DNA from 3 places in the Mesorhizobium sp. WSM4823 genome. Region 2 is predicted to be linked to each of the others. Evidence: predicted binding sites of a transcription regulator. Region 2 holds the regulator's gene; each other region holds the start of a gene.
The links. Region 2 encodes PhoB, which activates phosphate uptake and scavenging genes when phosphate is short. Its sites were predicted from a motif close to TGTCATNNANCTGTCAT; they were not measured.
Positions count from the first base shown of each region.

Region 1: a site for PhoB is predicted at 3,131-3,147, ahead of ppk2 (polyphosphate kinase 2). Genes of this name have one in related genera too.
Region 3: a site for PhoB is predicted at 7,438-7,454, ahead of AC0L26_RS20095 (PhnD/SsuA/transferrin family substrate-binding protein). Genes of this name have one in related genera too.

Region 1 covers NZ_JBVVQL010000002.1:159,410-169,458, forward strand. Annotated here, with positions in the region: gene AC0L26_RS05590 (GntR family transcriptional regulator) at 1-190, shown strand, start outside; gene AC0L26_RS05595 (DUF982 domain-containing protein) at 276-509, shown strand; gene AC0L26_RS05600 (hypothetical protein) at 564-722, opposite strand; gene AC0L26_RS05605 (glycosyl transferase family 90) at 928-1,899, shown strand; gene AC0L26_RS05610 (aldo/keto reductase) at 1,933-2,976, opposite strand; gene ppk2 (polyphosphate kinase 2) at 3,254-4,174, shown strand; gene AC0L26_RS05620 (dihydrofolate reductase family protein) at 4,359-5,003, opposite strand; gene AC0L26_RS05625 (HepT-like ribonuclease domain-containing protein) at 5,164-5,445, opposite strand; gene AC0L26_RS05630 (nucleotidyltransferase family protein) at 5,516-5,812, opposite strand; gene hemB (porphobilinogen synthase) at 5,866-6,897, opposite strand; gene AC0L26_RS05640 (pyridoxamine 5'-phosphate oxidase family protein) at 6,990-7,562, opposite strand; gene AC0L26_RS05645 (enoyl-CoA hydratase/isomerase family protein) at 7,703-8,746, shown strand; gene AC0L26_RS05650 (DUF6163 family protein) at 8,743-9,165, shown strand; gene ldtR (transcriptional regulator LdtR) at 9,418-9,933, shown strand.
Region 2 covers NZ_JBVVQL010000003.1:198,690-208,738, forward strand. Annotated here, with positions in the region: gene AC0L26_RS09610 (ROK family protein) at 1-714, shown strand, start outside; gene phoB (phosphate regulon transcriptional regulator PhoB) at 1,005-1,694, opposite strand; gene phoU (phosphate signaling complex protein PhoU) at 1,711-2,415, opposite strand; gene pstB (phosphate ABC transporter ATP-binding protein PstB) at 2,453-3,268, opposite strand; gene pstA (phosphate ABC transporter permease PstA) at 3,282-4,895, opposite strand; gene pstC (phosphate ABC transporter permease subunit PstC) at 4,888-6,276, opposite strand; gene AC0L26_RS09640 (PstS family phosphate ABC transporter substrate-binding protein) at 6,398-7,402, opposite strand; gene AC0L26_RS09645 (hypothetical protein) at 8,005-8,499, shown strand; gene AC0L26_RS09650 (DUF2865 domain-containing protein) at 8,505-9,539, opposite strand; gene AC0L26_RS09655 (hypothetical protein) at 9,928-10,049, shown strand, end outside.
Region 3 covers NZ_JBVVQL010000008.1:1,031-11,079, reverse strand. Annotated here, with positions in the region: gene AC0L26_RS20130 (ABC transporter ATP-binding protein) at 1-273, opposite strand, end outside; gene AC0L26_RS20125 (ABC transporter substrate-binding protein) at 302-1,441, opposite strand; gene fabG (3-oxoacyl-ACP reductase FabG) at 1,763-2,536, shown strand; gene AC0L26_RS20115 (aspartate aminotransferase family protein) at 2,736-4,064, opposite strand; gene AC0L26_RS20110 (phosphotransferase enzyme family protein) at 4,075-5,064, opposite strand; gene phnF (phosphonate metabolism transcriptional regulator PhnF) at 5,431-6,216, opposite strand; gene AC0L26_RS20100 (alpha-D-ribose 1-methylphosphonate 5-triphosphate diphosphatase) at 6,213-7,394, opposite strand; gene AC0L26_RS20095 (PhnD/SsuA/transferrin family substrate-binding protein) at 7,514-8,371, shown strand; gene AC0L26_RS20090 (phosphonate ABC transporter ATP-binding protein) at 8,453-9,202, shown strand; gene phnE (phosphonate ABC transporter, permease protein PhnE) at 9,186-9,989, shown strand.

The sequences.
Region 1 (10,049 bases), on a different contig from region 2:
CGAGGCGGCACTCGGCCGTGCCTGGGCCGAGCACCACGCTATCCTGGCAGCGGTGCGGGCCGGCGATGCCGGTGAGGCGGCACGGCGGCTTTCGGCCCATATCGTCGGCAGCCGCGACCGGCTGGTGACATCGCTGCACAATGACCGGCGTGGCCTGCGGGCCAGGGGATTTGCCGTCGTCGCGGCCTGACTGCGGAGGCAATCACTTTCGCCCTCGCTTCGCGCGCGCCGATGGCGTAAGAGCGGCGATGGAAAACAACCGATTTGAAACACCCGTGACCGTCAAGTCGGGCGCGGCGGGAACTACTCAGCTCTTGCGGACCGTCCGGGAGGCTTCCGATTACCTCCTCAACAACTGGCCCGGCAAGCGCAGTCCAAAACATCGCGAAGCGCTACAGGCCTGCCATGATGCGCTGGCCGGCGACAAGCCGGCCATGATCGCAAGGCGCGCCTTCATAGCCGCCGCGCGCGAAGTGAATGTTTTCGTCAGCGACAAGGCGCCGGTCTGAAGACGCAGCGAGGTGCTTAGGCCAAATCCGATCCGCCTCGCGGCCCGGATGCGTTTACTCTGCGGTTTCCGTTTCGGTTTCGGACGTGGTCTCGTCTTCGGGCTTCGAACGCTCCTTGGCTGCAACCTTGGCCGCCTGCTTTTCCGCCTTCTTGGCGGCCTTCTGCCGGTCGCGTTCCTTGCGTTCCTGGCCGTAATTCGGTGCTCGCGCCATATCTCTTCCTTTCGCCATCCTGAAGGCTGTTAGCCCTGCCTAGGAGCATTGGACTGCAAATACAACACCGCAAAGGCCGATCTGCTCCATAGACAGCCGGCAAGCCGGCTGCACGCGGTTCCGGGCTTGCAAGATGGCTGGCACAATGGTGTAGGAGAGACTGGGGTACAGATAACAAGCTCACCTGTTTTTTACCAAGTGACTGATGGCCACGCTTCGAAGAAACGCACAGAGGCTTTTCTACTATGCGCGCAATGCCATGCGCGATATTGCGCCGCAGGCGCTGTTCCGCCGCAGGCTCGCCGGGCTGCTCGACCGGGCCAAGCTTTCGGACGGATCGGTCCGCGCGCGTCTCAACTATTATAACAGATTGCAGGACGCCTTCGCGCCGAGTGCCGATGCGGTGCCGGTCAGCCGGCTGCCGACAGACCGGAGCATGTATTATTACGATCTGAAGGAATTCACCCGCTACTTCGATCCCGATTTGCGCATCGACCTCGAATTCGGCGACGTCATCGAAGTGCCTGCGATGCCCTCTATCGTCAAGGATCGGCCGATCGCCGGAGACAACAGGAACGGGGTCCTGTTCAAGCTCAACAAGTTCCGCCACTTCCACATGCCCGCCGACGATGTTGCCTTCGCGGACAAACTGCCGGTCGCCGTCTGGCGCGGCGAGCTCAACAATCCGATACGGACCTTGCTTCTGGAGGTCGCGCGCGATCTGCCCTCTTGCGATGTCGGCACACCCAGGCCGACGGCTGCGCCGGAATACCGCAAGCCATATCTGAGCATCGATCAGCAGCGACGCTATCGCTACATCATTTCGCTCGAAGGCAATGATGTGGCGACCAACCTCAAATGGATAATGAGTTCGAATTCGCTGTGCTTGATGCCGCCGCCGACATACGAGACATGGTTCGCCGAAAGCGAACTCGTGGCTGACGTGCACTATGTGCCGCTCGCGCCGGATTTTTCGGATCTTGCCGAGCGGGTGCAGTATCTCGAACGGCATCCGACCGAGGCCGAACGCATTGTTGCCGCGGCCAACGCCTATTGCCGCAAGTTCGCCGACGAGCGGGCCGAGCAGGCGATCTGCTTGCTCGTACTCTACAAATATTTCGTGCTCAGCGGCCAGATCAAGCCTGATCCCGAGGTCTGGCGATTTATCTCGGGCTAGCTCGCGGCGATCTTCGATCTGATCCGCCCCTTGTCAGATAGCATCCCGGTCGAGAACCAGATCGGCCGGACCGAACCGGTCTTTTGCCGTGAACTGCTGGTGCCAATAGGGGTAGAGCACCGGAGGCCTGCTCACAGCATCCAGGCGTGCGCGCTCATCGTCGGTAAGCACCAGGCTTGCAGCGGCGATATTGTCCTTGAACTGGGCTTCGGTCCGGCCGCCGATCACTAGCGAGCTGACCGCGGGCCGGCCGAGCAGCCAGGCAAGCGCCACCTGCGCGGCCGACACGCCATGGTTCTTGCCGACATAGGCAAGCACGTCGACGATCCTCCACAGCCGGTCCTCGTCGCGGATCGGCGGTTCCTTCCAGCCGCTGAGCTGGCGGGAGGTGGCCTGGTCGCGATGGTATTTGCCCGACAGCAATCCACCGGCGAGCGGGCTCCACACCAGCACGCCGAGCCCCTGGTCGACCGAGATCGGCAGCAGTTCATATTCGGCTTCGCGCGCTTCCAGCGTGTAGTGGATCTGCTGGGTGACGAAGCGCGGCTGGTGCTGACGATCGCTGATCCCCAGCGCCTTCATCACTTGCCAGCCGGAATAGTTGGAACAGCCGACATAGCGGATCTTGCCCTGAGTGACGAGCGTGTCGAGCGCGGCGATGGTCTCCTCGAGCGGCGTCGTGCCGTCCCATTCGTGCAGGAAATAGATGTCGATGACATCGGTCCTGAGGCGCTTCAGGCTTTTTTCGCACTCGCGGATCAGATGGTAGCGCGACAGTCCTTCGTCGTTGGGGCCTGTGCCGATCCGCATGCGCGCCTTGGAGGCGATCAGCACATCGCCCTTGCGTTTGCCGCCGAGCGCTTCGCCGATGATCTCTTCCGAAAGCCCGTTCGAGTAGACATTGGCGGTGTCGATGAGATTGACGCCGGAATCGATGCAGAGGTCGATCATCCGGCGCGCCTCGTCGAGATCGGTCTTGCCGACCGCCGAAAATGCGCCGGCGCCGCCAAAGGTCATGGTGCCCATGGTCAGCGTCGAAACCTTCAGCCCTGAACGGCCGAGAGTGCGGTATTCCATGTCAGATCCTCGCAATTGCGTTGAGAAGGGCTGGCTCGAAGATAGCCCGAAATGAGCTGGCATTTGTAGGACAACTTGCAAGGCTTGTCGCCCATGCCGTGGCGGGCGGGTCGATCAAATCTCACGGATTTGGCCGGCCGACGCACAGGCCGACTGCAATAAAACCGTCATTGCGGGTCTATATCAAGTCGGCTCAGGGTTCCGTCTCCGGCTCGGTTGACCGGGAGGCAGGCGCCCGGCCAGAAGCCGACATGGGCTCGCACGCGGAGCAGCGCAAATGACCGAAGCTAAACAGAATTCTCCTGCCAAGGATTGGCTGGAGGCGGAGCTAGCCGACACGCTCGACGAAGACTACGAGCTGGAAATGTCGGAACCGGCGCTGTCGCTGGAAATCGCCAAGATCTACAAGAAAGCGCATCCGCCCTCGATGGATCGCCAGCAGTATTTTCGCGACCTGATCACGCTGCAGTCCGAATTGATCAAGCTGCAGTCCTGGGTGGCTTACCACAAGAAGAAGCTGGTGGTGGTTTTCGAGGGCCGCGACTCGGCCGGCAAGGGTGGCGTCATCAAGCGCATCACCCAGCGGCTCAATCCGCGCATCTGCCGCGTCGTCGCCTTGCCGGCGCCGACCGAGCGCGAGAAGTCGCAATGGTATTTCCAGCGCTACGTCCCGCATCTGCCGGCAGGCGGCGAGATCGTGCTGTTCGACCGCTCCTGGTACAACCGCTCCGGGGTCGAGCGGGTGATGGGATTTGCCGAGCCGGATCAGGTCGAGGAGTTCTTCCGCGACGTGCCGGAGTTCGAGCGCATGCTTGTCCGTTCCGGCATCACACTGGTCAAATACTGGTTCTCCATCACCGATGAGGAGCAGCAGATGCGATTTCAGATGCGCATCCATGATCCGATGAAGCAGTGGAAGCTGTCGCCGATGGACCTGCAGTCGCGCGTGCGCTGGGAGCAGTACACCAAGGCCAAGGAAGAGACGTTCGCCCGCACCAACATTCCCGAAGCGCCTTGGTTCATCGTCGAGGGCAACGACAAAAAGCGTGCACGGCTGAACTGCATCGACCATCTCCTCAAGCAGATGCCTTATGAGGAAGTCCCGCACGAGGAAATCATATTGCCGGAGCGCGTCTTCAATCCCGAATACGAGCGCCAGGTGCTGCCGCGCGAGCTCTACGTGCCGGAGAAATATTGAGGAGCGGGGACTGCTAAAGGCTGGATCGGCGGCATTCCTTCGCGCCCCCGGCGCGATTCTTGCAACGCTGATGATTGGCGAAAGCCCGCGCGACATCGATCTCCCCCCGTGTGGGGGAGATGTCCGGCAGGACAGAGGGGGGCACGAAGGGTCACGGCGCCGAGGGCCGCGCCCGCAATGAGAACTAAGCGCGCTCAATAATGAAATGCGTGGCATTCGGCGTCGCGACCTGCTCGCTGCAGCGGTAGCCGAGCTTGAGCATGTCGATGCCGGCAAACAGGTTCTCGCCGGAGCCGAGCAGCATCGGCGAGATCGCCAGATGCATGTCGTCGACGAGCTTTTCCCTGAGATATTGCCGGATCGTGGCGACGCCACCGCCGAGCCGGATATCCTTGCCATTGGCAGCTGCTTTCGCCTTTTCCAGCGCCGAGTGGATACCGTCAGTCACGAAATGGAAGGTCGTGCCGCCCTCCATGACGATAGGATCGCGCGGATGGTGGGTGAGCACGAAGGCCGGCACATGGTAAGGCGGATTGTCTCCCCACCAGCCTTTCCAACTTTCATCCGGCCACTCGCCGCGGATCGGCCCGAACATGTTGCGGCCCATTATCCACGCTCCGACGTTTTCGAAGCTGCGCGCCACGAACCCGTCGTCCGTGTCGGTCGTCCCGCGATCGTCGCCGGACATGTTGCGGAAGGTTCGGGTGCCGAACATCCAATTGTGCAGGGCTTCCCCGCCGACGCCCAGCGGCTCTTTCAGGTCCTGGTCGGGACCGGCGCCGAAGCCATCGATCGACAGGGTGAAAGCGTTGACACGAAGTCTGGACATAGGTACCTCCTCGATAACCAGTTGTGAAATGCAAGCGGTATTGCTCTAGCTAAACTGATTGCATTTTGCAAGCGGTATTTTGAATCGCCGCCGAGCGATGGGCGGCTCGTTTGGGCCAGCCGCATTAGGACCGAGTCAAGACCGGTGATTGCAGCTGCAGTTACTCGCGCTGCGATGCCTCGAGGATACGCTCGACAGCTATGCGTAGCGGCGACAGACTGTCTGTCACCACGGTCCAGACGATAGCGTCGGAAGTCTTGTGGTATTCGTGGCGCAAAATATTGCCTACTCCACGAATCTGCTTCCGGGGAATTTCTGGAACAAGAGCGATCAAATCGTCCGGGATGTGCCGGGTGGCTTCGGAAATAATCTCGATTCCGCGCTCTACCCCGTGACGAAGCAGCCAGTCATCCCGAAAGTCGTCCAGAGTCTTGCCGGCGATGGCAGTGTGCCGATGCCATCCAAGGCCGCTATGATCTCGGTTAGGATCGGCTCAATCCGGCGGACTGCCATCAGAATACGCGCACGGCCGATTGTTCGATCTCGGCCTTCAGCATAGGATGAAGACTGTCGCGTGTGGTGATGTCGATTTCCGTTGACATCTTTTCTTCCAGAAATTGCTTGATGCCGACCAGATCGATCAGAGAGAAGCGCCGCGCCGGATCATAGTCGATGAACAGATCAAGATCGCTGTCCGGTTGTGCATCGTCCCGCGCCGCCGACCCGAACAGATAAAGCGAAGTCGCGCCCATGCCGTTGATCGCATCTGCGTTTCTCTGCAACCGTTCGATGACCTCATTCCTGCTCATGGGTCCATCCATTCTAGCGGATTGCATCAAAATCCCAAAATGATTGCGAGTATCTACCCCTTCAGCATTTCCGCCACTTCGGGCGCGAAATAGGTGAGAATGCCATCGCAGCCGGCGCGCTTGAAGGCTAGCAGCGATTCCAGCATCGCCTTGTCGCCGTCGATCCAGCCATTGGCGCCGGCCGCCTTGATCATCGAATATTCGCCCGACACCTGATAGGCGAAGGTCGGCATCCGGAATTCGTCCTTCAGCCTGCGGATGATGTCGAGATAGGGCAGGCCGGGCTTGACCATCAGCATGTCGGCGCCCTCGGCGAGGTCCTGCTCGGCCTCGCGCACGGCCTCGTCGGAATTGGCGTGGTCGAGATAGTAGGTCTTCTTGTCGCCCTTGAGCAGGCCGGCGGTGCCGACCGCCTCGCGATAGGGTCCGTAGAAGGCGGAGGCGAACTTCGTCGCATAGGACATGATCGCCACATCCTGAAAACCATTGGCGTCGAGCGCATCGCGGATGGCGCCGATGCGGCCATCCATCATGTCGGACGGGGCAATGATATCGGCGCCGGCCGCGGCCTGGATGACGGCCGCCGCCGTCACCTGTTCCACTGTCTCATCGTTGACGATGATACCGTCGCGCAAGATGCCGTCGTGGCCGTGCGAGGTGAAGGGATCGAGCGCTGCGTCGGTGATGATGCCGATCTCGGGCACCGCGTGCTTGATGGCGCGCGTGGCGCGGTTGATGACGTTTTCCGGATCGAGGATGTGCGAGCCGGTCTGGTCGCGCAAGCCGAGTTCGACATTGGGGAAGGTGGCGATCGCCGGGATACCGAGCTTTGCGGCGCGCTCGGCCTCCTTGACGGCAAGGTCGAGCGACAGGCGGAAGACGCCGGGCATGGCGGCGATCGGTTCACGGATATTTTTCCCATCGACGACGAAGATTGGCCAGATCAGATCGTCGACCGTGAGCCGCTTTTCCTGGACGAGGCGGCGCGACCAGTCGGCCTTGCGCATACGGCGCAAACGGCGGCTGCCGGTGATCTCGTCGACGCTGCGCGCGCCGGCAGGCTTTGCTGGGGTGAATTTGTTCATCGCCAAAACTCCGGATCGGGCGGCTTTTACCACGAGCTTCCGCCGCTGACCAATGCGACGATTGTGCCAGCGTGTCCGTGGCTCGCTGGCAGCTACAGATTTGGCGGCCATGCAAGGTCGGGACCCGTTCTGAAGAACGAGACGTTGTTGGTGAAAATGCTGGCCGGGGCAAGCCTGATCATGCGCCCATCCGGATGTTCGATCTGGGCCACGTTGTCGATGAACCATTGGTTCCAGCCAGATTCTGGACCGAGATATTTTCGAAGCAGCCGTTTGAAGCGATCTGGCGACATCGGTTCGATGGTGGCGGCGCCGCGCAGCCCGAGGTGGAGCAGAATACCGGCATCGTTGTCGAAGTGGACAATTTCGACCGCGCAGCGCGGGTCTCTTTCAAGATGCTTTACCGCGCTCCCATCTGACGACCCTAGAAGCCAGATCGCACCGTTCTCCCAGATGAACCATACGGGCGCGTTGCGCGGCGCGCCGTCGGCGGTAACGGTCGCCAAATTCGCCATCAGCGGGCGACTGAGGACATCGTCCGGGTCGAAATTTCGCGGCATCGTCAAATCATATTCTGACGCTCTGGGTTCAACGATCATGGGTTCGCCTTTGAGTTGACTGCTGCACAGCGGCCGCTGTGCTGTCGCTGACAATTTTGCGCCCATTTGATCCGGACGCAAAGGATGAGCTCTGTCCACTCCAGAATCCAAACTGACCCTCTACCGACTGAGCTTGGCATTGACGCACCCATGCGCCACGCTTTAGCACTTCAGTCCCGGCGGCGCGGGGGAGGGATTCTATCGCGATGGATTTTGACGGCGGCGACGAGATCCGCTTCGAACGATTGGGCAGGGCCGGTGTTGTCACGCTGACGCGGCCGCAGGCGCTCAATGCCGTCACCCATCGCATGGTCAAGGCGCTCGACAAAGCGCTGCGTGCCTGGGAGCAGGACGACGGCGTCGATGTCGTCGTCGTCAAAGCCGAGGGCAGGGCGTTTTCGGCCGGCGGCGACATCCTCCACGTTTACGAGGCCGCCCGGGCGGGAAAGCCGCCGGTCGATTTCTTCGCCGACGAATATCGGCTGAACGCCCGCATCGCGCGGTTCAGGAAACCCTATGTCGCGCTGATCGACGGCATCGTCATGGGTGGCGGCGTCGGCATCTCGTTCCACGGCTCGCAGCGGGTGATGACCGAGAATGCGCAATTCGCCATGCCGGAAGTCGGTATCGGCTTTTTCCCGGATGTCGGCGCCAGTCATCTCCTGCCGGACCTCGGCGGCAGCTTCGGCATGTATCTGGCCCTGACCGGCAACCGTATCCGCTATGGCGACGCTTTGTGGTCGGGCCTGGCGACGCACACGATCAAGGCGGAGGACCAGGCCGGATTTCTCGACCGGCTGGTGGCATCAGGCGATCCGGAATCGGTGCTGCGCGGGTTCTTCATCCCGGCTCGGCGCGAGACGGACAGCTCGACGCTGGAGGCGATCGCCCGCCATTTCGCGCAACCGTCGCTGGGTGACATCATCGGTAGCCTCGAGCGTGCCGCGCTCACCGATGCGTTCGCGGCCAAGACGCTGGCGACGATCCGCAGCCGCTCGCCGACCAGCCTGCATGTCGCCTGGCGCGAGATCGGCGCCGGGCTGACGCTGTCGATGGACGAGTGCATGCGGATGGAGTTCCGCATCCTCAACCGCATGCTTGCCGGCCACGATTTCTACGAAGGCATCCGCGCCGTCATAATCGACAAGGGCTCGACGCCGCTGTGGCGGCCGGCAGACATCGATAAAATCAACGCCGCCGACGTCGATGCCTATTTCGCTCCGCTCGGCGAACGGGAACTCGAACTGTGAGCGAGGTCACGTCAAGACGCGTCGTGCTCCAGCCCTCGACGGTCGAGATCGTCTTCGCCTGGTTTCAGCGCGTCGTATCAGCTTACTGCCTGCTGTTCGGGATTTTGTACTGGATCCGGCTGATCGGCTTCTACCCCGGCCCGTTGTGGCGCTTCGACCTGATGCCGGTGCATTGGCAGGTGGCGGCGGTGATGCTCGCCGTCTTCTTTCCCTTCGCCGCCGCCGGCCTGTGGATGCTGGCTTCCTGGGGGCCGGTGATCTGGTTCATCTGCGCGGTGACCGAGACCGTCATGTATGCCGGCTTTCCCGAGCTCTTCGGCCACCGCCTGCCGATCGTCGCCGCGCATGCGGCGGTGGCGCTGCTCTACATCGTCTTTCGCGTGGTGATCTGGCTGCAGAAGCGCCAGACCCGGCGATAGGGCATCGGATGATCAACAAGAAGAGCGCGGCGCGCCTCATGGACGGGTAAAATTTCCATCCGGAATCATTGGCTAAATCTTTAGGTTAATCATCCTTGTTCGGGTGACCCTTCGTTAAGCCTCTTTCGAAACCTCTTACCGGTAAGCTCTTGTTAGCCCTAGCGTTTAAGTCGAATTTTATGAGTATTCGATAGTGTCGCGATCAAGGTGAAAAGCAAAAAATCACCAGGCGACAAACGAGAGGCAAAGACAATGATCAATTCCCGTCCGGCGGCGAAGACCGCCAATGTATCCGATGACCGCCGCGAGGCAATCCGTTCGCTGTACATGGAATCGCTGCAGCTGGTGGAGCGGCTTCACCGCCGTCTGCTTGACGTGATCAAGGACGAATTCGACCGCAACGGCCGTTCCGACATCAACGCCATCCAGGCGCTGCTGCTCTTCAACATCGGCAATTCCGAACTGACCGCCGGCGAACTGCGCTCGCGGGGCTATTATCTCGGCTCGAACGTCTCCTACAATCTGAAGAAGCTGGTCGATCTCGGCTTCATCAACCACCAGCGCTCGCGCATCGATCGCCGTTCGGTGCGGGTCTCGCTGACGCCGAAGGGCAGCGAGGTGGCGGAAGTCGTCGGCGGCCTCTACGAGCGCCATGTCGGCTCGATCGAGCAGGTCGGCGGCATCAACACGGAAGAATTCAAGCAGATGAACCGCGCCCTGCAGCGGCTGGATCGCTTCTGGAACGATACGATTGCTTATCGGATGTAAGGTAGATCCGCCATGTGAAGGGGAACCGCGCCAAAAGAGGCGCGGTCGGGGAGCGACCTAAAGACCGGTGCCGAAAAGCACCGGTCTTTCCGTTTCGTGAGGGCCAGCCGATCCAA
Region 2 (10,049 bases):
GCCGACATTCTTGAACGCGAATTCGGCATCCCGGCCATCATGGAAAACGACTGCAACATGATGGCCGTGGCGCTGCGCTGGCGCGACCCGGATCGCTACCGCAACGATTTCATCGCCATCCTGCTCTCACACGGCATCGGTATGGGGTTGGTGTTGAAAGGCGAATTGTTCACCGGCACCCATTCCTCAGGCGGCGAATTCGGCCACATGATCCATCGGCCGGGCGGCGCGCTTTGCCGCTGCGGACGGCGCGGCTGCGTCGAAGCCTATGCCGGGAACTACGCCATCTGGCGCAATGCAAGGCAATTGAGCGAGAATGCCGAACCGGTCGCCGATGTCAGCGATGCCGACATGCGGGCATTGGCGGCACGGGCGCGCGAGGCGGACGGACCGGAGCGCGAAGCCTACCGCAAGGCCGGCGAAGCGCTCGGCTTCGGGCTAGGCAGCCTGTTCGCGTTGATAGATCCAGCGCCGGTCGCCATGGTCGGCGCCAGCGCTGCCGCCTTCGACCTGATCGAGCCGGCCCTGCGCGAAGCCATCGCCCAGACCGCCGGCGGCCAGCATTCGGGTTCCATTTCCTTCGACACCGAGCCGAACGAATTGCCGCTGATCCGCGAAGGCTGCGCCATGCAGGCGCTGAATTTCGTCGACCAGGAGATTTTCGCGCCGGGCGCGCAAGGAAAGTCCGGCACGAGCAGGAAGGACGTGGCCTGAGTTGACCCGAAAGAGCGCGCGAATTCCTAACTTCGTCATCCCTGGGCGAAGCAGGAGCGAAGCTCCGTCGCGGAGACCCTGGGATCCATGCCGTAACCTTAGCCGAGGAGTGCAGCGGAGCAGAATTCTGGATCGCAGCAGCGCACTTAAGTCGCCGCATGGATCCTGGGGTCTGCGCCGCGTCGCTTCGCTCCTTGCTCCGCCCCAGGATGACGAGTGAGGAGCGTTTCGGCTAATCGCAGAGCATGCGATCCGCACGCCCGACCTGTCAGAACTTACGCGCCGAGGAACTAATCTTCCCTGATCGCATAGCCCGCGCCGCGGATGGTGCGGATGACATCGGGCATGCGACCATTGTTGACCGCCTTGCGCAACCGCCCGACATGGACGTCCACCGTGCGTTCATCGATGTAAATCGTCTCGCCCCAGACATTGTCGAGCAACTGGCTGCGCGAGAAGACGCGACCGGGGTGCCGCATCATGAATTCGAGCAGCCGGAATTCGGTCGGCCCGAGCCGGATCTCGCTCTTCTTGCGGTAGACCCTGTGCGATTCGCGATCGAGCATGATGTCGCCGACCTTCAGCACGCTGGACAGCACTTCCGGCTTGGCGCGGCGCAGCAGCGCCTTGACCCGGGCCATGAATTCCGGTGTCGAGAACGGCTTGACCAGATAGTCGTCGGCCCCGGTCGAGAGGCCGCGCACCCGGTCGCTCTCCTCGCCGCGCGCGGTCAGCATGATGATCGGCAACCGCTCGGTTTCGGGACGCACCCGAAGACGCCGGCAAAGCTCGATGCCGGAAACTGCCGGCACCATCCAGTCGAGCACCAGAAGATCGGGCACGTTTTCCTGCAGCCGGATTTCGGCCTCGTCGCCGCGTGTCACCACCTCGACCTGATAGCCTTCGGATTCCAGATTGTAGCGGAGGAGGACGCCCAGCGGCTCTTCATCCTCCACCACCATGATGCGCGGCGCGATCATCGATCGGTCACCCCCGTCATGTCGCCGGCGCCGTCGTCGTTTCGTCGAGCTTCGGGCGATCCGCCGGCAATTGCTGTCCGGTCACGACATAGTAGGCGTTTTCGGCGATGTTGGTTACATGATCGCCAATACGCTCGAGATTCTTGGCGCAGAACAGAAGATGCGTGCAGGCGGTGATGTTACGAGGGTCCTCCATCATGTAGGTCAGGAGCTCCCGAAAAACCGCCGTGTATTTGACATCGACCTTCTCGTCGGCGGCGCGTAGTTCCTTCAACGCGTTGGCGTCTCGCGACACGTAGTGCTCGACCACGCCACGGAGCTGTTCGAGAACGAGATCCGCCATTGCGTCGATACCATGCGAGAGATTACGCGGCGTGGCGCTCTGTCCGACTGCGCTGACCCGCTTGGCTATGTTCTTGGCCAGGTCGCCGATGCGCTCCAGATCGCCGGCCATCCGGATTGCGCCAACCACGGCGCGCAGGTCTTGCGCCATCGGCTGCCGCTTGGCGATCAGTGTGATCGCGCTGTCGTCGAGCTCGCGCTGCCGGGCATCCATGATGGCATCGTCCGAGACGACGCGCTGCGCCATCGCATTGTCTGACGCGAGCAATGCGCGGATCGACGCAGCTACCATCGCGGCGGCAAGCTCGTCCATGTCACGGATCAGCCTGTCGATGTGTTCCAATTCCTCGTCGAAGGAGGCGACGGTATGTTCACCCATGATGCTGTCCTCGTGTTCGAATTCGCCGCCGGACCGCTCAGCCGAACCGGCCGGTGATGTAGTCCTGGGTGCGCTTGTCGTCGGGGTTGGTGAACATCTTGTCGGTCGCGCCTTCCTCGACCAGATAGCCGAGATGGAACATCGCCGTTCGCTGCGACACGCGCGCTGCCTGCTGCATCGAATGGGTGACGATGACGATCGTGTAGTTTTGACGCAGCTCGTCGATCAGCTCCTCGACGCGGGCGGTGGCGATCGGATCGAGCGCTGAGCAGGGCTCGTCCATCAGGATCACTTCCGGCGACACCGCGATGGCGCGCGCGATGCACAGGCGCTGCTGCTGTCCGCCGGAAAGGCCGGTGCCCGACTCGAGCAGGCGATCCTTGACCTCGTTGAACAGGCCGGCCTTCTTCAGGCTCGATTCGACGATGCCGTCCAACTCCGCCTTGCTCCTGGCCAGACCGTGAATGCGCGGACCGTAGGCGACGTTTTCGTAGATCGACTTCGGAAACGGGTTCGGCTTCTGGAACACCATGCCGACGCGAGCCCGCAGCTCGACGACGTCGATTTTCGGGTCGTAGACATCCTCGTTGTCGAGCGTGATCTTGCCGCTTACCCGTGCGATGTCGATCGTGTCGTTCATTCGGTTCAGGCAACGCAGAAAGGTCGACTTGCCGCAACCCGATGGGCCGATCAACGCCGTCACCTGGTTCTCGCGGACATCGAGATCCACGTCGAACAGAGCGCGCTTCTCGCCATAATGAACAGAGACCTTTTCGCCCTTCATCTTGATCGAAGGTTCGTTGGTTCCGCTATTCAGTTTCTGTTCGACGCTGGCTTCCGTCATGATGTTCATATCCTCTAACTCCTTACCAGCGCCGCTCGAAGCGCCTGCGCAGTATCACCGCTATGGCATTCATGATGACCAAAAACACCAGCAAAATCAAAATCGCCGCCGAAGTCTTCTGCTGGAATCCAGCTTCCGGGAAATCGGCCCACATGAATATCTGCACCGGCAGGATCGTCGCGGGATCGGTGAAGCCGCCGGGAATGTCGACAATGAAGGCGACCATGCCGATCATCAGCAACGGCGCGGTTTCGCCCAGCGCATGCGCCATGCCGAGGATGGTGCCGGTCATGATGCCCGGCATCGCCAGCGGCAGGACGTGATGGAATACGGTCTGGACCTTGGACGCTCCGATGCCAAGAGCTGCCTCGCGGATCGACGGTGGCACCGCGCGCAGCGAAGCGCGTGAGGCGATAATGATGATCGGCAGGGTCATCAATGCCAGCACCATGCCGCCGACCACCGGGGCCGAGCGCGGCAGGCCGAAGAAATTCAGGAATACGGCAAGTCCAAGCAGGCCGAAGACGATCGAGGGCACCGCCGCCAGATTGTTGATATTCACTTCGATGATCGTCGTCAGTCGATTCTTGGGTGCAAATTCCTCAAGATAGATCGCCGCCGAAACACCGATCGGGAATGCGATGGCGAGCGTCACGATCATGGTCAGGAACGAACCGACGACCGCGCCCCAGACACCAGCCAATTCCGGCTCGCGGCTTGCGCCGGTGAAGAAGAAGATCGAGTTGAACCGGCTTTCGATCAGGCCGGCGCTCTTCAGCGTATCGAGCCAGACGATCGTCTTGTCCGAAATCTTTCGCGATGCTTCCGGCGTATTGATGACGCGCAGGAATGCCTGGCCACTCGCGGCGGGCGTCGTGCTGTCGAGCGCCTCGATCACCGTGCCCTTTGCGATCGCCGTCCCGTTGGCCCCAGGCGACAGCGCGGTCAGCTTGACCGTGCCGCCATTGAACGCGACCAGCAGCGACGACGCGCCGCTCGTCAGCATGAGCATGCCGTTTTCGCCTTCGGTCGCACCATGGCCGCGCGCCAGCGCCAGCATGGCATCGTCGCCGAAGGTCAGATCGATGTCGCCGCTGGTTTGCGAAGGCGTGACGCTTGTCGAAATCGCTTCGTCCGAACCGACGTCGGCAAGCAAACCCTTGAGATAAAGATCGGCAAAATCGTCAAGTGGGACCGCATAGTCCACCGTTTTTCCGAGCATCCCCGGATCAGCAGCGATATCTTTGCGCAGGAACACGCCTGTGCCCGTGGAAATCAACCCGCGCAGCAGGCGCTTGTCCTGACGGCTCGTCACATCCGGAAATTTTGCCGTAAGCGCTTCCTGGGCGATGGCGTCGTAGTTGACGGCATCGAGTTTCGCCGGGTCGACCTTGGCCGCCGAAAGATCGATCGGCAGCGTCAAATAGTTCTGCCGCAGCGCCGGGATCGCCTGCGTGACGATCGTCGACAGAAGCAGCACAAGGAAGAGGCCGGCCAACGCGACGGCTGCGGCGCCAAGCCATTTGAACCACGTTTCCGTGCGGTAACGGCCCTTCAGCCGCGCCTTCGCGGCATCGTCGGTATGAATGCTGACGGGGCGTCCGACGACGCCGAATGACGAGATCGCATCAGTCATATTGTTCTCGGTATTTCTGGACGACGCGCAAAGCGACGATGTTGAGGGTAAGCGTGATGCAGAACAGCACCAGGCCGAGCGCGAAGGCTGCAAGCGTCTTGGCGCTGTCGAACTCCTGATCGCCCACAAGCAGCGTCACGATCTGCACCGTCACGGTGGTGACGGCTTCGAGCGGGTTCGCCGTGAGATTAGCTGCCAGCCCCGCCGCCATGACCACGATCATGGTTTCACCGATTGCGCGGCTGACGGCGAGCAGCATCGCCGAAACGATGCCCGGAAGGGCCGCGGGAAGGATCACCTTTCGGATGGTTTCAGACTTGGTCGCGCCGAGGCCGGCGGAACCGTCCCTCAGCGATTGCGGAACGGCGTTGATCACATCATCGGAAAGCGAGGAAACGAAGGGAATGATCATGATGCCCATGACCACGCCTGCGGCGAGCGCGGATTCTGACGCAACGTTGAGGCCCAGGCTTTCGCCGAGACCACGGAAGTAGGGTGCAACCGTCAGCGCGGCGAAGAAGCCATAGACGACAGTCGGAATGCCGGCGAGGATTTCCAGCACCGGCTTTGCGACCGCGCGGACGCTTTTGGAAGCGTAATCCGAAAGATAGATCGCAGCCATCAGCCCGATGGGCGCAGCTACCAGCATGGCAATGAAGGTGATGAGCAACGTGCCGGCAAAGAGCGGCACCATGCCAAAAATGTCCTGGTTGACCGCCCCGGCTTCCGCTCCGGCGCCGGTAAAGGCGCTCTGTGGCGACCAGTGCGTGCCGAACAGGAATTTATAGAGCGGCACCTGTTGGAAGAACCGCAAGGATTCGAAGATGAGCGACAGGACGATGCCGATCGTCGTCAGGATCGCGACCGCCGAACAGGTGATCAAGAATGCGCGAAGAACGCGCTCGACCACGTGGCGCGCCCGGTAGGCCTGTGCGATGCGCGAATAGGCCCAGTAAAATCCGGACGCGGAAAGCAGAAGCGCGACGGCCCAGATGATCCAGGCGCTGGTCGCATGGATCGATTTGTAGACGGCCGCGGCTGCCTCTTTCGTAGGATCGGCGAAGCCGACAAGCCCGCCAAAGGCCATCGCACGAGCGTCGCGGATGAAAGCTTCGACTTGCGGAATGCCCATTCCCGACAACTCGGCGGAGAAGCGGTCGGCGACGATTGACGATTCAATTCCCGGCGTCACCATCGACCACAACACGATCGCAAGCAGCGCGGGACCGGCAGCAAAGAGCGCCAGAAACATGCCATGCTGCCCAGGCAGCGAATGCAGCCGCGCGACGTCGCCATTGACACTGGCAATGGCGCGTGTGCGGCCTATCCAATAGGCCGCAGCAGCCAAAACTAACAGAAGAACAACGAGATAACCGACCATGATTCAGGACGTCCCCTCGACCGCCGGCCATCCACCGGCTCAAAGCACGGGACGTTGGTCCCGCGCTTTGTGCTTTAGAGCATGAGGATCAGAGCGGATATTTGCCCGGACCCCGAAAAAATCAGGAGCCCATGCCCTTCAGGGCCTTGGCGTTTTCGGCCCACGTGGCGCGCTCGGCGTCCGGCAGCGGGATCAGACCCTTGTCGGCCAGATAACCCTCAGGACCCCATGCACCCTCCGAGGTATACTCGGCGATGAACTCTTGCATGCCGGGGATGACGCCGACATGCTCTTTCTTGGCATAGATGTAGAGCGAGCGGGAAACGCCATACTTGCCGGATGCGATGTTCTCGAAGGTCGGCTCGACGCCGTCGACCTTGTGGCCCTGCAGCTTGTCCGCGTTCTGGTCAAGGAACGAGAAACCAAAGATGCCGAAGGCATTGGGGTTCGCTTCCAGCTTCTGGACAATCAGATTGTCGTTTTCGCCGGCCTCGACAAAAGCGCCGTCTTCGCGGATTTCGCCGCAGCCCTTTTCATTAGCCGCCTTCACTTCTTCCTGGCAGGCCGCGTCCATGACGAGTTCAACGAACGCGTCGCGCGTGCCGGACGTGGGCGGCGGGCCAAGCACTTCGATCTTTGTCGCGGGAAGCGACGCATCGACATCCGACCAGTTCTTGTAGGGGTTGGGAACGACCTTGCCGTCAACGGCGACATTCTTGGCGAGCGCCTTGAAAACCTGTTCCTTGGTCAGATCAACGACAGTGCCTGCCTTCGAGTTGGCGAGCACGATGCCGTCGAAGCCGACCTTGATCTCGACCGGTGTCACGCCGTTTGCCTTGCAGGTTTTGAGCTCGCTGTCCTTGATGGCGCGCGAGGCATTGGTGAAGTCGGCGGTATTTTCGCCGACGCCCTGGCAAAACAGCTTCATGCCACCGCCGGTGCCAGTCGATTCAACGACCGGGGTCTTGATCTGGCCGCTCTGGCCGAGCTTTTCGGCGACAGCCGTGGTGAAGGGGAATACTGTGGACGAACCGACGATTTGGATCTGGTCGCGCGCGGCGGCATAACCAGCCGACGCGGCGAGCGCAAGCGCCGCGGCCGACGCCGTAAGGAGGAATTTCTTCATGTGGCCTGCTCCTGTTCGGAAGATGGTCTCTCGGCGCCTTCCTTCGGCGCCCGCTGAGGCCAATAGCCCCCGATTATTACAGTCTCATGACAGTTTGATGTCAGCCCGGTAACGCCGCACAGCCATGCCGAAAAGGTAGCGTTGCGAGTCTCGCTGACGCAGCCGCGGTTTGCCGCTGGAATCAGCAGCTTGCACGATTTCCAGCCGCCATCCCTCCTCGACAGGCGCTGCAGATGGCGTCGAAAAAGAAAATCCGGGCGGGAGCGCGTTGCATGCGGCCAAAGGAGGTCATGGGCCGCGCCATCGCCGAAACAGGTCCGTTGGGGTAAATCTGACCCTGTTTCTTGCCGGCGGTCGCTGCTCCCGCCCGTAACTGGAGGAGCGGAACTCGAATATGCCTATTGTCCCAACCGGCGCGCGCTTTGGTATGGTGCGATCGCACCATAGTCTTGCTCCCCGACGCGTCGCCGAATCTCGGCTGAACTATACAGCCTGACGGGATTCCTATACGCGTTGCGCTGGATTTCTCCGTCCGCACCATGCCCGCGCTCGACATTTCGAGCAAGGCTCTAGGGCTGATGGGCTTGGGAAGCTAGCCGTCCATGCCCGCATCCTGGCATCGTTGGCAAGCTCCTTTCGGTGCGTGCGCGGTGACGTCGACGATCGGCATGCCTATCGCGGTATTCCGACGTTGTCGGCAGAACCGAAGCCGCGTTATAAACCCTGTAGGGGTATTGCCGATGTTGGGACGGATCCTGCCTTTTTTCCTGTGCCCGATGCTGATATTCGGGAGCGGCTGTTCGCGCAGCTATGACGGCAGCGTCATCATTCCAAGGCCGCTCGATGTCCGGCGGTTCTGGGACAGGCAGCTGCAGCCGCAAGCCGAGCAGCCGCAGCTGCAAACCGATGTGTTTCCTGTAGCGCCCGAAATGCCGGAAAGCGCGGCGACCCGCAGAACCAACACCCCCGCCGCGTCGAGAAGGCGCATTACCAGGATCTCCAACGATCGGCCGGCGCCGTCATCCGAGCCAGCAAAACCGCTCACCTGCAAAAACGTCAGCCAGCCTGGAAAGCGCGTCCGCATGGTTTGCGAATAGCGGGATCAGTTTTCTGGGAAAAAAGCCGGCCCGACCACCCTTACCGGCCGCGTTTCGGTCAATCTTTCGATCGACTGATGTTGGGCGGCGCCTTTGGCTTCCACATTGAGAGCCGTGCCATCCGGAACTTTGGCCTCGAGCACCGGAATTTCCGCAACGGCGGCCACATCCGGCTTTATCGTCGGCAATGGAATGATGGCATTGGCCATGTTGGCCGGCGTTACCGTCCGTGCCCTGAGTTCGGCGACACGCTTGTTGTAACGCTTGACGTCACACGCCTCGAATTTCGCGTCCTCCCGGTACCTGAAAGCGGTCGCAAGCTCCGTATAGGGTCTTCGCGTTTCGATAGCGACCATTTCTTCGGTCTCACGGCTGGGATCTTCCAGCGTGTAGAGGTCGACGCCGGCATCCTCGCAAATGTAACGGCACTGATCGACAGTTTCCGTCAGATCGTCTCTTTTGGCGAACTGCGATTTTGGTGCAGGGAAGAAATATCCGTCCGACAGGCGCACACAATACAGCATCGGACCGCTGGCATAGTTCGCGCCAGTGGACCGGTTTTTGGGCGCCGAGCGCTGTTGCGCTTGCTCTTCCCGTTCCTGCCTCTCCTGCTTCTTGGCGGTCGTGCAGCCCAGGGCGACGAACCTGGCCCGCAGACCGGACGTATTCCGGCCCGAATTCGATGCGGCCGCAATCCGGCGTTGCACCTCCGCCTTACTCCTGACGAGATCGGCACAGGGGTTGAAAAAGAATCCGACCAGCGAACTTTTGGCCGAGCATTGACGCTGTTTCTCCAACCTCTGGATCGCAACAAGCTGCCGGCGAAACTGCGCAAGCTGCGGGCTCGACCCGCCGCGATCGGCCGAACGCATCTGGCTTCTGATCGCACTGCAACTATCCGCGTATGAAGAGGAAGTGCCTAGCATAAATGCCGTCACCAACACCAGCATAAGAAACATGCCAGACCAGAAGCGTATCACCGGAACGACCATTGCCCTTGTCTCCGCCGAGAACCTGGAGCCGCATTCTTTGTTGATCATGAATAAGGATTCTCTAAATGAGGTTTACCTAATTCCAGCAAGACAGCGGTTTCCAGAAGCTTTAATACTTGTGCATTATATGTACTCTCGTAAATTCAATATTGCACTTTTGTTTCAAGATTGAGACGAACCCCAAAGCAACACCAACTCACCCGCGCCGCTGCCGGAAGTTTGACCTGAATGGCGGGTTTCGGACCCCGATCGATCGGTGAATCCCCGATCAATCCGGCGCTACCGGCAGTTCCGCACTGAAACCTTTGTCCCCCTTACGGCGTTAAACTAGCCGGGTGTGCCGTTAGGCGCGCAAAGAACATTGTAACGTTTTGATCTGGCGCATGATTTCGTTCCGATTTCAGGGTCATGCGCTGGATGGTCAAAGGAGACGCACATGTCGATTCACTTCACTGTCTCGGGCCTGACCAGAAATCTCTTTCATTCGCTTGGATTGGATCACGAGCGCGCGCCGAGGCCTCTCAGCCCCGAGCAAAGTCTTTTGCTGGAATGCTATCT
Region 3 (10,049 bases), on a different contig from region 2:
GATCAGCTCTCCGCGTAGCGTGATATAGCCATGCGTCGGCCCTTCCATACCGGCCAGCATGCGCAAAAGCGTCGTCTTGCCGGATCCGGACGGGCCAACAATCGTGACGAACTCGCCCTCTCTAATATCGACATCGATACCGTCGACGGCGGCGAAATCTCCGAAGATCTTCTTGATGCCAACAAGCTGCAGCACCGGTGCTGCAGTCTTCTCAGCCTCTTTCACTTGCGCGGAAAAGGCAGTCGACACGGGCACGATCATCGCAAGACTCATATCTTTCACTCCGTCAGTACGGGGCCGATCAGCCGCGAAGACGTTTGGCGGCGGTCATCAATTCGAGCGCCTTGTCGTAATCAGGGACGATGTCGTATTGGGCGGAACGCTCCATTTCTTCTTCAAGGCTGTCCCACTGAATCGCTTCCAGCTCGTCCTTGGTGAAGAGCTCGAAGCACTTCGGATTGCCCATCTGGCTGACGGGGTTGAACGTGCCCTCTGCGAAGGCAACCGTATGAGCGACGTCCGGTGCCTGAACATATTTCAGAAACTCTGTCGCTAAGGGCGAAATGTCCGGATTGTTGACGACAGAAGTGATCTCGATCCAGGAAATGCCGCCCTTGCCATCGATAGGGCCTTTCAGCGGAGTAATGGCACGCATGTTCGCATAGCCATCCGCACGGGCGGGCGAGATGGAGTAGGTGCCACCCGTCATGTAGAGGTCGATTTCACCGGAAACCAGCGCCTGATTGAGCGAAGCCATGTCGCCAACCATCTTGGCGCCTTTGAACACCTTTTCAGCAGCAGCGGAAAACGCCTTGAATTCGTCCTCGCTGTGAATTTTGAACGGATTGATGCCGGCGACCATGAAGATGTCAAAGACGTTCCAGTCGTCGGATTCCTGGATACCGTATTTGCCGGCAAGCGATGCATCATTGAACAGATCCCAGCCCTGCTCTTCCGCCGTGCTGCGGCTGATCTTGTCGGTATTGACGACGAAGCTGTAGGGACCGAAACGCTGCGTCATGCCGAGCAGATCCTTGCCGTCCTCACTCATCGCCCACTGGTACGGCGCTTTGAACTGCGGAAGCATGGCGTCAAAAAAGGGCTCGAATTCAGTTCGCGGAAGGGGCTTGATCAGCCCGGCCGGTGCCATGACCTTGCGCGCCCAAGGGTTGTTGACGTTGATCAGATCCCAGATCTTGGTCTCTCCAGCCCGCAGGCGGTTGATCATAGTAGGATCGTTGGTGAGACTCTCAGCTTTCACCGTCGCGCCCTGGCTGGAGCGGAAGGGATCGAGCACCTGCGAGGAATTGTAACCCTCCCAGCAGAGGATATTCAGCTCCTTTTCGCGCGCGGCGAAAGCGCTTCCGGCACCCGCCAGCGGACCGGCTAAGGTTGCCGCGCTCATCATCTGCATCACGTGCCGTCTGGAAAATTTCATCATGATCGTTCCCCTATTTTCTTGACGAGCCTTGGTTTTGAAACGTGCAAGGCTCATTGCGTAATCATACAATGTTGCAAGTGTGTCTCAAGGATGTGTGCTTTACAACAAAAATTTTGTGCGCCATTCTAGTTTCCGAAATAAGGGTACAATGTCTGCGTTCAGTGATTTGAAGCCATGCCTATGTGAGCTAAATAACTGAAATATTTCGCATTTATTTTGAGCAATCAAAGTTCAAAAATGTCTATGTTTTGATCTCTGAGCGCATATTTGAGGCAATTCGTACACGAAGCTGATAAGTCCACCCGCAAAAAGTGAGAGAAAATGTTGAAGTCACTACAGGGGAAGACAGTCATCGTCACCGGCGGCAGCCGCGGCATCGGCAAGGGTATCGCGCTGCGCTTCGGAGAAGCTGGGCTCAACGTCCTGGTCGTTTCTCGCAACCAGAGTGACGCCGATCAGGTCGCGGCTCAGATTGGCGCGAACGCGGCAGGCATCGCCGCCGATGTCAGTACCGAGGAGGGATGCGCCGCTGCGGTGGAAGCCGCGATCTCACGGTTCGGGGGCATTCACGTGCTCTGCGCCAATGCCGGCATCTTTCCGGCCGCCAAGCTCGGGGACATGACGGCCAGCGATTTCGACCATGTCATGACGGCTAACCTCAAAAGCACCTTCCTCAGCGTTTCCGCCGCTCTGCCCGCCATGACCGAGGCAGGTAGCGGACGCATCATCATCACCTCATCGATCACCGGGCCAATCACCGGTTTTCCCGGCTGGTCGCATTACGGTGCCAGCAAGGCGGGCCAACTCGGATTCATGCGCACGGCAGCAATTGAGCTTGCGCCGAAGAAAATCACCGTGAACGCCGTCATGCCCGGCAACATCTTCACCGAGGGTCTCGATGGCATGGGCAGCGACTACATCGCGAAAATGGAAGCCTCCATCCCGATGCGTCGGCTTGGCACGGTGTCGGATATCGCAAACGCCGCGCTGTTCTTCGCTTCCGAGGAAGCAGCCTATATCACGGGCCAGACCCTGGTGGTCGATGGCGGACAGGTGCTGCCTGAATCACTCGGCGCGCTGGAAGCTATGGCCTGATGAGAACCGGGCCCGAAAGCCGCGTCCGGTTTTCGGTGATGACAAACCCTTCTGCCACCCGCGGACCGTCCTCGACTTGGAGCCAAGGATCCTCCTTTTCAGAGCCCTATGGATGGTCAACTCAAGTTGGCCGTGACGAAGGGGAGGTTTGAGGATTTTATCGGCGGTCTGAACCAGACGCGGAAACGGTGCCGGGTTTTTACCTTGCTTTGAGAATCGTGTCGAGCGTTGCGACAAACACAGCCGCATCGTCGCTGGAAAAGCAGAGTGGCGGGCGGATTTTGAGCGTCGCGCCGAATTTGCCGGCGGCACCTATCAGAATACCGTTTTGCTTCATCTCGTTGATGACATGTGTGGTAAGCGCGGCGTCCGGCGCGACCTGTTCTGGGTCAATAAAATCAAGGCCGATAAACAGCCCAGCGCCACGCACATCGCCGATTTGCGGATGAGCCATACGCAACGCCTCCAGCGCTTGCCGGAAACCGGTGCCGACACTGCGCGCCGCCTCTATCAGCCCCTCTTCCTCGATCACCTCCAGAACGGCGCGGCCGGCGGCGGCGGCGACGGGATTGCCGCCGAACGTGTTGAAGTACCCAGTCTCCTCGCAGAACATCTTCAAAAGGTCAGGCCGCGTGACCACGCCGCCCATCGGGAAACCATTGCCCATCGGCTTGCCCATGGTGACGATGTCGGGCGTAATACCATGGCGCCGGAACCCCCATAGCCCGCCGCCAGTGCGACCGAAACCGGGCTGAACCTCGTCGGCGATGAAAAGCCCGCCTGCGCGATGCACGATATCGACGGCCGTCTTGAGGAAGCCCGGCGGATCTGCATAGATGCCGTCGCTCGAGAAGATCGTGTCGACAATCATGCCTGCAAGCGCCAGGCCGCGCACGCGCAATTTGGCGATTGCCTGCTCGACGGATGCGGCAAAACTGTCTTCAACGCTCATGTCGTCATGGGCTGTAGGCGCCGGGATCACCTCGACGAACAACGCGGGTTCGCGCCTGCGCAGTGAAGAGGGTGATATCTCCGTCACCAGTGCCGTGTTGCCGTGGTAGGCCGTCTCGGTGACGATGAAGCCTTCGCCACCCGTCCCGATCCTGGCGATCCGCATCGCAAGATCGTTGCTTTCGCTACCAGTGCACGTCATCACTAAATTCCCGAGCGGCGACGGGAAGGTTGCGAGCAACTTTTCGGCGTAATCCTCGACAACGCGGTTCAGATATCGCGTGTGGATGTTCAATTGCCCGACCTGCCTGGCAATCGCCTCCACCACCCGTGGGTGGCAGTGGCCGACCGATGGCACATTATTGTAGACGTCGAGATACCGGCGTCCATTTACGTCGTACATATAGGCGCCGTTAGCGCGCACCATTTCGATCGGCTGCTCGTAAAAGAGAACCGACGAGGCTCCGAAGCTCGATTGGCGCCTGGCCACCCGTTCGGCAAGTTCCGGTGGAAATCCGTCGGTTCGCGTCGCATCGAAACGATTGAGATCGAGAATTTCCTTAGGCGCTACGTTCATCTGCATCTCCTCATGCAATGGCGCCGAGATAGCGCTCTGCCAGCATCACCGTGCCATCGGTATAGGACGGTCCCAGGGATTGGGCGGTGGGCGTTTCCGAATGTGAGGCAATCCAGGCGGTCAACTGCATGCGACGCAGCATAATCAGCATAGGTAAGGCCTTCTCATGCTCCGCTTCGAACCGCGCTACGCGTCTGTAACCGTCAAGCCAAGCAGCCATTAGATCGGGAACATTGGGCTCATGCTCGATGAAGCTGATTGCGGCGGCGAAGTCATAGGCAAACCAGCAGATGCCGCAATCGTCGAAATCGATCACACCCAGACGCTCACCATCGACAAGCAGGTTGGCGGCGCGCATATCACAGTGAACGAGGCCGAAACGGTCGGCACCATAACCATAAGCATCCGTCTGCGCTTCGAGCAGGGCGTAGGTGCGTTCAAGAATGGTCATTCCCTCGGGTGTCAGACCAAGGGCCGCGCGCCAATCGCCCCAATAGGCGTTCTCGCCGACAATCCGGTCGAAATTCCAGGTCTTTCGGACGAAATGCTTAGGCCGGGTCCATTCGCGGCTATGAGCATGCAAGCGAGCGTTGATCTCGCCAAGCATCCGATACCACTTCACCAGATCCGATCCAGCATCCGGCTCTTTGCCCGACATGAACTCAAAGGCTACGGCATGTCGGGTCGTTTCCCCGTCGGAAAAGGCGTGCAGGAGACGACCGTCGCGAGCGGCGACGGGTTTCGGTGTCGCAACAATCCCATCCAGGCTTAGCGCATTGATCCAGTCTAGTTCCGAGAGAATCTCGGATTCCGTATGATAATCGGGCCGATGGACCCGGACGACGAGGTCGCGCTCAGCACCAGAATTGACGATGCGGAATGTCGCGTTCTCGGAGATCGTCAACAAAACGAGATCGGCGTTTGGCGATACATCCCAGACAGGAAGAAGCTTTTGCAGCCCCTGCTGCAACCTCAAAAGAAAATCTGCATCGTACAACATATTTAAGGCCCTTTCGGCGCACGTTTGGTCGAAAAACAACAAAAATGTTGGGATTGCAACATAAATATTAGAGCCTGTTCGCCTTTTGCAGCCAACCGCCGTTCGCCTTGGCCAAATCGGCGGATCGCGAGTGGGATCGTGCGCTAGCCCTTTAAATCGGCTCGGCAGCACCAGTGCCCTTTAAAAGACGGCATAGGGTTGGAAGTACGCTGAACAACGGGGTCTTTATCAATCAAAGACAGCTACGGCCGATTTGACGAGCATGCCGCCATTCGAGGGCGAAGAGAATCTGCCAGCCGGCCGGCTCTGGCAATGGATCCGGCTGGATGTTCCGACACTCGCTTGAGGAAGGGCAATGCGCCAGAATCAGAACACGAATTCGACTGACGTCAGCGGCCAGGAGCCGCGGGTCCACTCGATTGGTACGCCGTTGCGGTCCTCGTTGACGGCATTGATGCGGAATACCGGTGTCCCCGGCGTCAGCCGCAGGATCTCCGCTTCATCGGGGGATGCAAAGCCGCCACTGATACGTGTCTCGGCTCGCCGGTAATTCTCGATGCCATGCGCGCGGAAAACATCGGTCACCGACTGACGCACATCGTATCTCTGCTCGAAGTCGGGAAAGAGATGGGCCGGGAAGACCTTGGTATTGACGTAAACCGGCTGCTTATCGGACATTCTTATCCGGCACAGCCGGATGATGGTGGTATCAGGTGCGAGACGCAACCGCTCCGCCACGGCCGCTCCGGCCGGTTCGCGGAAAACCAGCAGCGTCTGGGTGCCGATTTCCTGGCCGTGAGCTTCGAAATTGTCGAGAAAGCGCTGTCCGTCGCGAACCGTGAATGTCGAGGGCAGGTTTCGCACGAAGATACCGACGCCCTTGCGGGCGGTGAGGTGGCCCTCATGCTGTAATTGCTGCAGCGCCCGGCGAAGCGTAATGCGGGTGACCGCGAGTTTCTCCGCCAGATGCGTTTCTCCGGGAAGTTGGCTGCCCGGCGCAAGACTGCCGCTCTCGATCAGATTGAAGATGTGATCGTAGATCTGCTGCCAGATTGGCGTATCGCTGCGTGGCCGAAAGACCAACCCGTCAAAGACCAGAAGGCGATTGCCGCTGCGCTCGTGTAGTGTTGGAACTTTCGTATTCTGGTTCATGAAGCCCTGTTCACCGGCGATCGTTGTGCCGACCGTCGGTCTACGCGGGAGAGTCCAGAGGAATAGACAATTTGTCCATGAACCATGGTGGCCACCACATGCGGATGCGCTGGATCGCCGGCATCGACCAAGATCAGATCCGCCCTGCGGCCGGCAACAAGCGAGCCGCGATCGTCTAGGCCGGCTACCCGAGCCGGGTTTGCCGAGATCAGATTCCAGATCAAGGGGAAGTCGCTGGCGTTTGGCGAAGACAACCTGAAGGCCGCATGCAGAGGCGAAGGATAGTGGTAGTCGCTGGTCAGCACGGTGCAGAGCCCGGCTCTGATGGCTTCTGTGGCATTTAGTGCACCATTGTGGCTGCCGCCGCGCACGACGTTGGGCGCACCGAGGATCACATCCTCGCCCATTTGCCGCGCGGCCTTCGCTGTTTCGAGCGTCAGTGGAAATTCCGAGGCCTTTGCGCCGAGCGCGCGGAAATATATGCGTTCCTCGGGCGATGCTTCGTCATGGGCAAGAAGCACATTGCCATTGGCCCGTGCGGTCGCGGCCAGTTGCTCGATCGCGATCGCCACCTCGGTCCGGCGGGACCAAATCTGGTCGAGCAACGTCATATAATCCTCTCGGCTCAAGCCGGACCGTTCCGCCATCTGGCCGATCTTGCGGGCGATCGTGCCGTTCATTACCGACCCGGTTGTATGATCGTTGAAAGCGATGATCGGTCGTGGCGAAAGGGACAGCCATTGTACGACCTGCGCCATCTGATCAAGCGCGAAGGTTTCCCAGCGCAGATGCAGACGCGTATCGCAGCTAAGAGTATCGCGGAGGTCGCAAAGGGCGTCGACCAGTTGTTTGGCAGCGTCGAGCGAGCGAAGTCCGGGTTCCCATGACACCGTGACGCCGTGGAAGGCCGTGGTTACGCCATTGGCGACAAGCTGGCGGTCCGTATCTTTCAGCGCCAATGCGGTGTCGAAGCGGACGCCCGGCCGCGGCATGATTTGCCGCTCGAAGCCGTCGCCGTGGATATCGACGATTCCCGGAAGCACGAGCAGACCATCGGCATCGATTGTGGATGCATTGGCCGCTTGTGCCTCTGACAGTATCCCGCCCGTGATGCCCAGGTCCGCCGTTTCAAGCCCCCGGTCGGTAAGGATGCGACCACCCTGGATGTGCCAGTTCACTGTATCCCTCAAAAAGCAAAGGCTGCCGGAGGCGCCGACGAAATGTCACGAGCACGTCATCTGCTGCGTATACGGGTAAGCGGGTAACAGTTTCCTGTCTATACAGCAAAGGAAAAATGATGATCCGCACCATCGCAACCGCACTCGCCATAACACTCGCCACCGCCCTTCCGGCTTTTGCGGAATCGGTGAAATTCGCGGTAACCGACATGGAGGGGCTGGAAGCTCTTCAGCAGGAATTCGGCGCTTTCCAGACCGCTCTCGAAGAGGCGACCGGTCTCGATATCGAGCTGTTTCCGGTCAGCTCGCGGACCACTGCCGTCGAGGCCATGAATTCCGGGCAGGTCGATCTTGTCCTGACAGGTCCTGCTGAATACGTGGTCATGAAGGAATTGAGCCAACCGAAGATTGTTGTTGCCTGGCAGCGCCCCGATTATTTCGCTCAGATCGCCGTGCTGGCGAATGGACCTATCCGCTCGATTGAAGACCTGAAGGGCAAGAAGATCGCATTCGGTTCGGTCGGCTCCACCTCCCAGCACCTCGGCCCCGCGCAGGCGCTGGCCGATTTCAACCTGAAATACGCCACCGATTACGAACCAGTGATCATATCGCGCAACATCGCGGCTGAGGCTCTCATCCGCGGCGACATCGCTGCTATCGGTCTGAATTTTGGCTACCTGAACTCGGTCCGGGAAGCGTTCCCCGACACCGCCTTCTCGGTAATCGCACGGGGCCGCGATCTGCCGAACGACATTCTTGTCGCTCGCAAGGACATTTCAGAAGACGTATTCGCCAAGGTCCGCGATGCCTTTGCGAAGAAGGGCAACGAGCTGATGAAAGCGATCCTGACAGGGGAGGACAACCAGAAATTCAAGGGCGGTTTCTTCCTGACGGACGTCAGGGACTCGGACTACGATTACGTCCGCTCGATGTACCGCACGATCGGAATCGAGACCCTCACCGACTTCGTAAACTGAGGTCTGCTCTTTGCTTCATCGTAAAGGCCGGCGGTTACCGCCGGCCTACGTCGTAATCCCGGTCTGGGCCAAGAGGTCAACATGACAGCAATCATTCGCGCGCACGATCTTGCGAAGAGCTATGCGAACGGAAAGATCATTTTCTCCAATATCGGCCTCAACATAGCATCGCGCGAACGGGTTGCCCTGATTGGCTCGAACGGCGCTGGAAAATCCACTCTGCTCAAATGCCTCATCGGTCTTTTACCGTCGAGCGATGGCGAGGTCGTCACCCTCGGCGAAAGCTTCCGCTCGGCGCCGTCCGTCGCCCAACTGCGGCGCATACGCAGGCAGATCGGATTTGTCTTCCAGCACCACGGATTGGTCAGCCGCCAATCCGTTCTTACAAACGTCCTGCAGGGCAAGCTCGGGCTGCCCGGCGGCTGGCGCGGCTGGCACCATTCCATCGCAAAGCAACACTGGCGCGAGGAAGCAATGCAGGCACTCGCCGACGTGCGGCTTCTCGGCAAGGCAGGCGCCCGCGCCGACGCGCTTTCTGGAGGGCAGGCGCAGCGGGTGGCGATCGCCCGGGCGTTGATCCGGCGTCCGAAGCTTTTGATAGCAGACGAACCGGCGGCAAGTCTCGATCCGGCAGCTGGACATGATGTGATGCGCGTTTTCTCCCAACTCACTCAAGAACAAGCGATAACCTTGGTCTACACCACGCACGACATGGAGCATGCTCTCGACTATTCCGATCGTTTGATAGCGCTCAAGGCGGGCAAGGTCTTCTTCGACCGGCCGACGGCGCAGGTGACCCGCGCTGATCTGAAAGATGTCTTCGATGCATGACCGCCTTTCGCCGAGCCGGATTCCATCGGTCTCGCCCCTTACTTTCAGCTTTGCCGTCGCTTTGGCCGCTCTCGTGATCGTTTCCGCCGGGCAGGTCGCACCTTCGCCTGAACAACTGGCAGGTGGAGTGCCCCGCATGGCTCATCTCGTCGGCCGCATGATACCCCCAAATATCGAGCCAGGTTTCCTCCTGCGGGTTTTCTGGCGCATGGTCGAAACCTTCCAAATAGCGCTCGTTGGGACAGCAATAGGTGTCGTTCTCAGCTTGCCGTTTGCCTGGCTCTCGGCCAAGGACATAACTCCGCTCGGCCCGTTCCGGCATATCTCCAGGATGCTGGTCTCGTTATTTAGGACCGTGCCAGATTTGGTCTGGGCGCTTCTTTTCGTGTCAGCCGTTGGTCTCGGGGCAGTTGCCGGAACCATGACCATCGTCATCGATACGATCGGTTTTTGCGGGCGGTTTTTCGCCGAGGCGATGGAGGATGCCGACGAAAGACCTCAGGAAGCGCTGTTTGCAATCGGCGCTGGGCGGTTCTCTGTTCTGTGCGGGGCAGTTCTGCCTGACGCCATGCCGTCCCTGATAAACACCACGCTCTTTGCGCTTGAAAAGGCAGTGCGCTCGTCCGTTGTTCTCGGTCTCGTTGGAGCCGGTGGTATCGGCCAGGAGCTCAAGGTTGCGTTCGATCTTTTCCAATACAAGAATGCCTCGACCATCATTCTCGTGATCTTCGTCATCGTGGTGTTGATGGAGTTTGTGACGGACCGTCTGCGCTCGAAGATCCAATAGCTGCAGGCATGTCCCTGCAAATCGACACGAGCGTGGCCCGCATCAGTCCCATCATGCAAC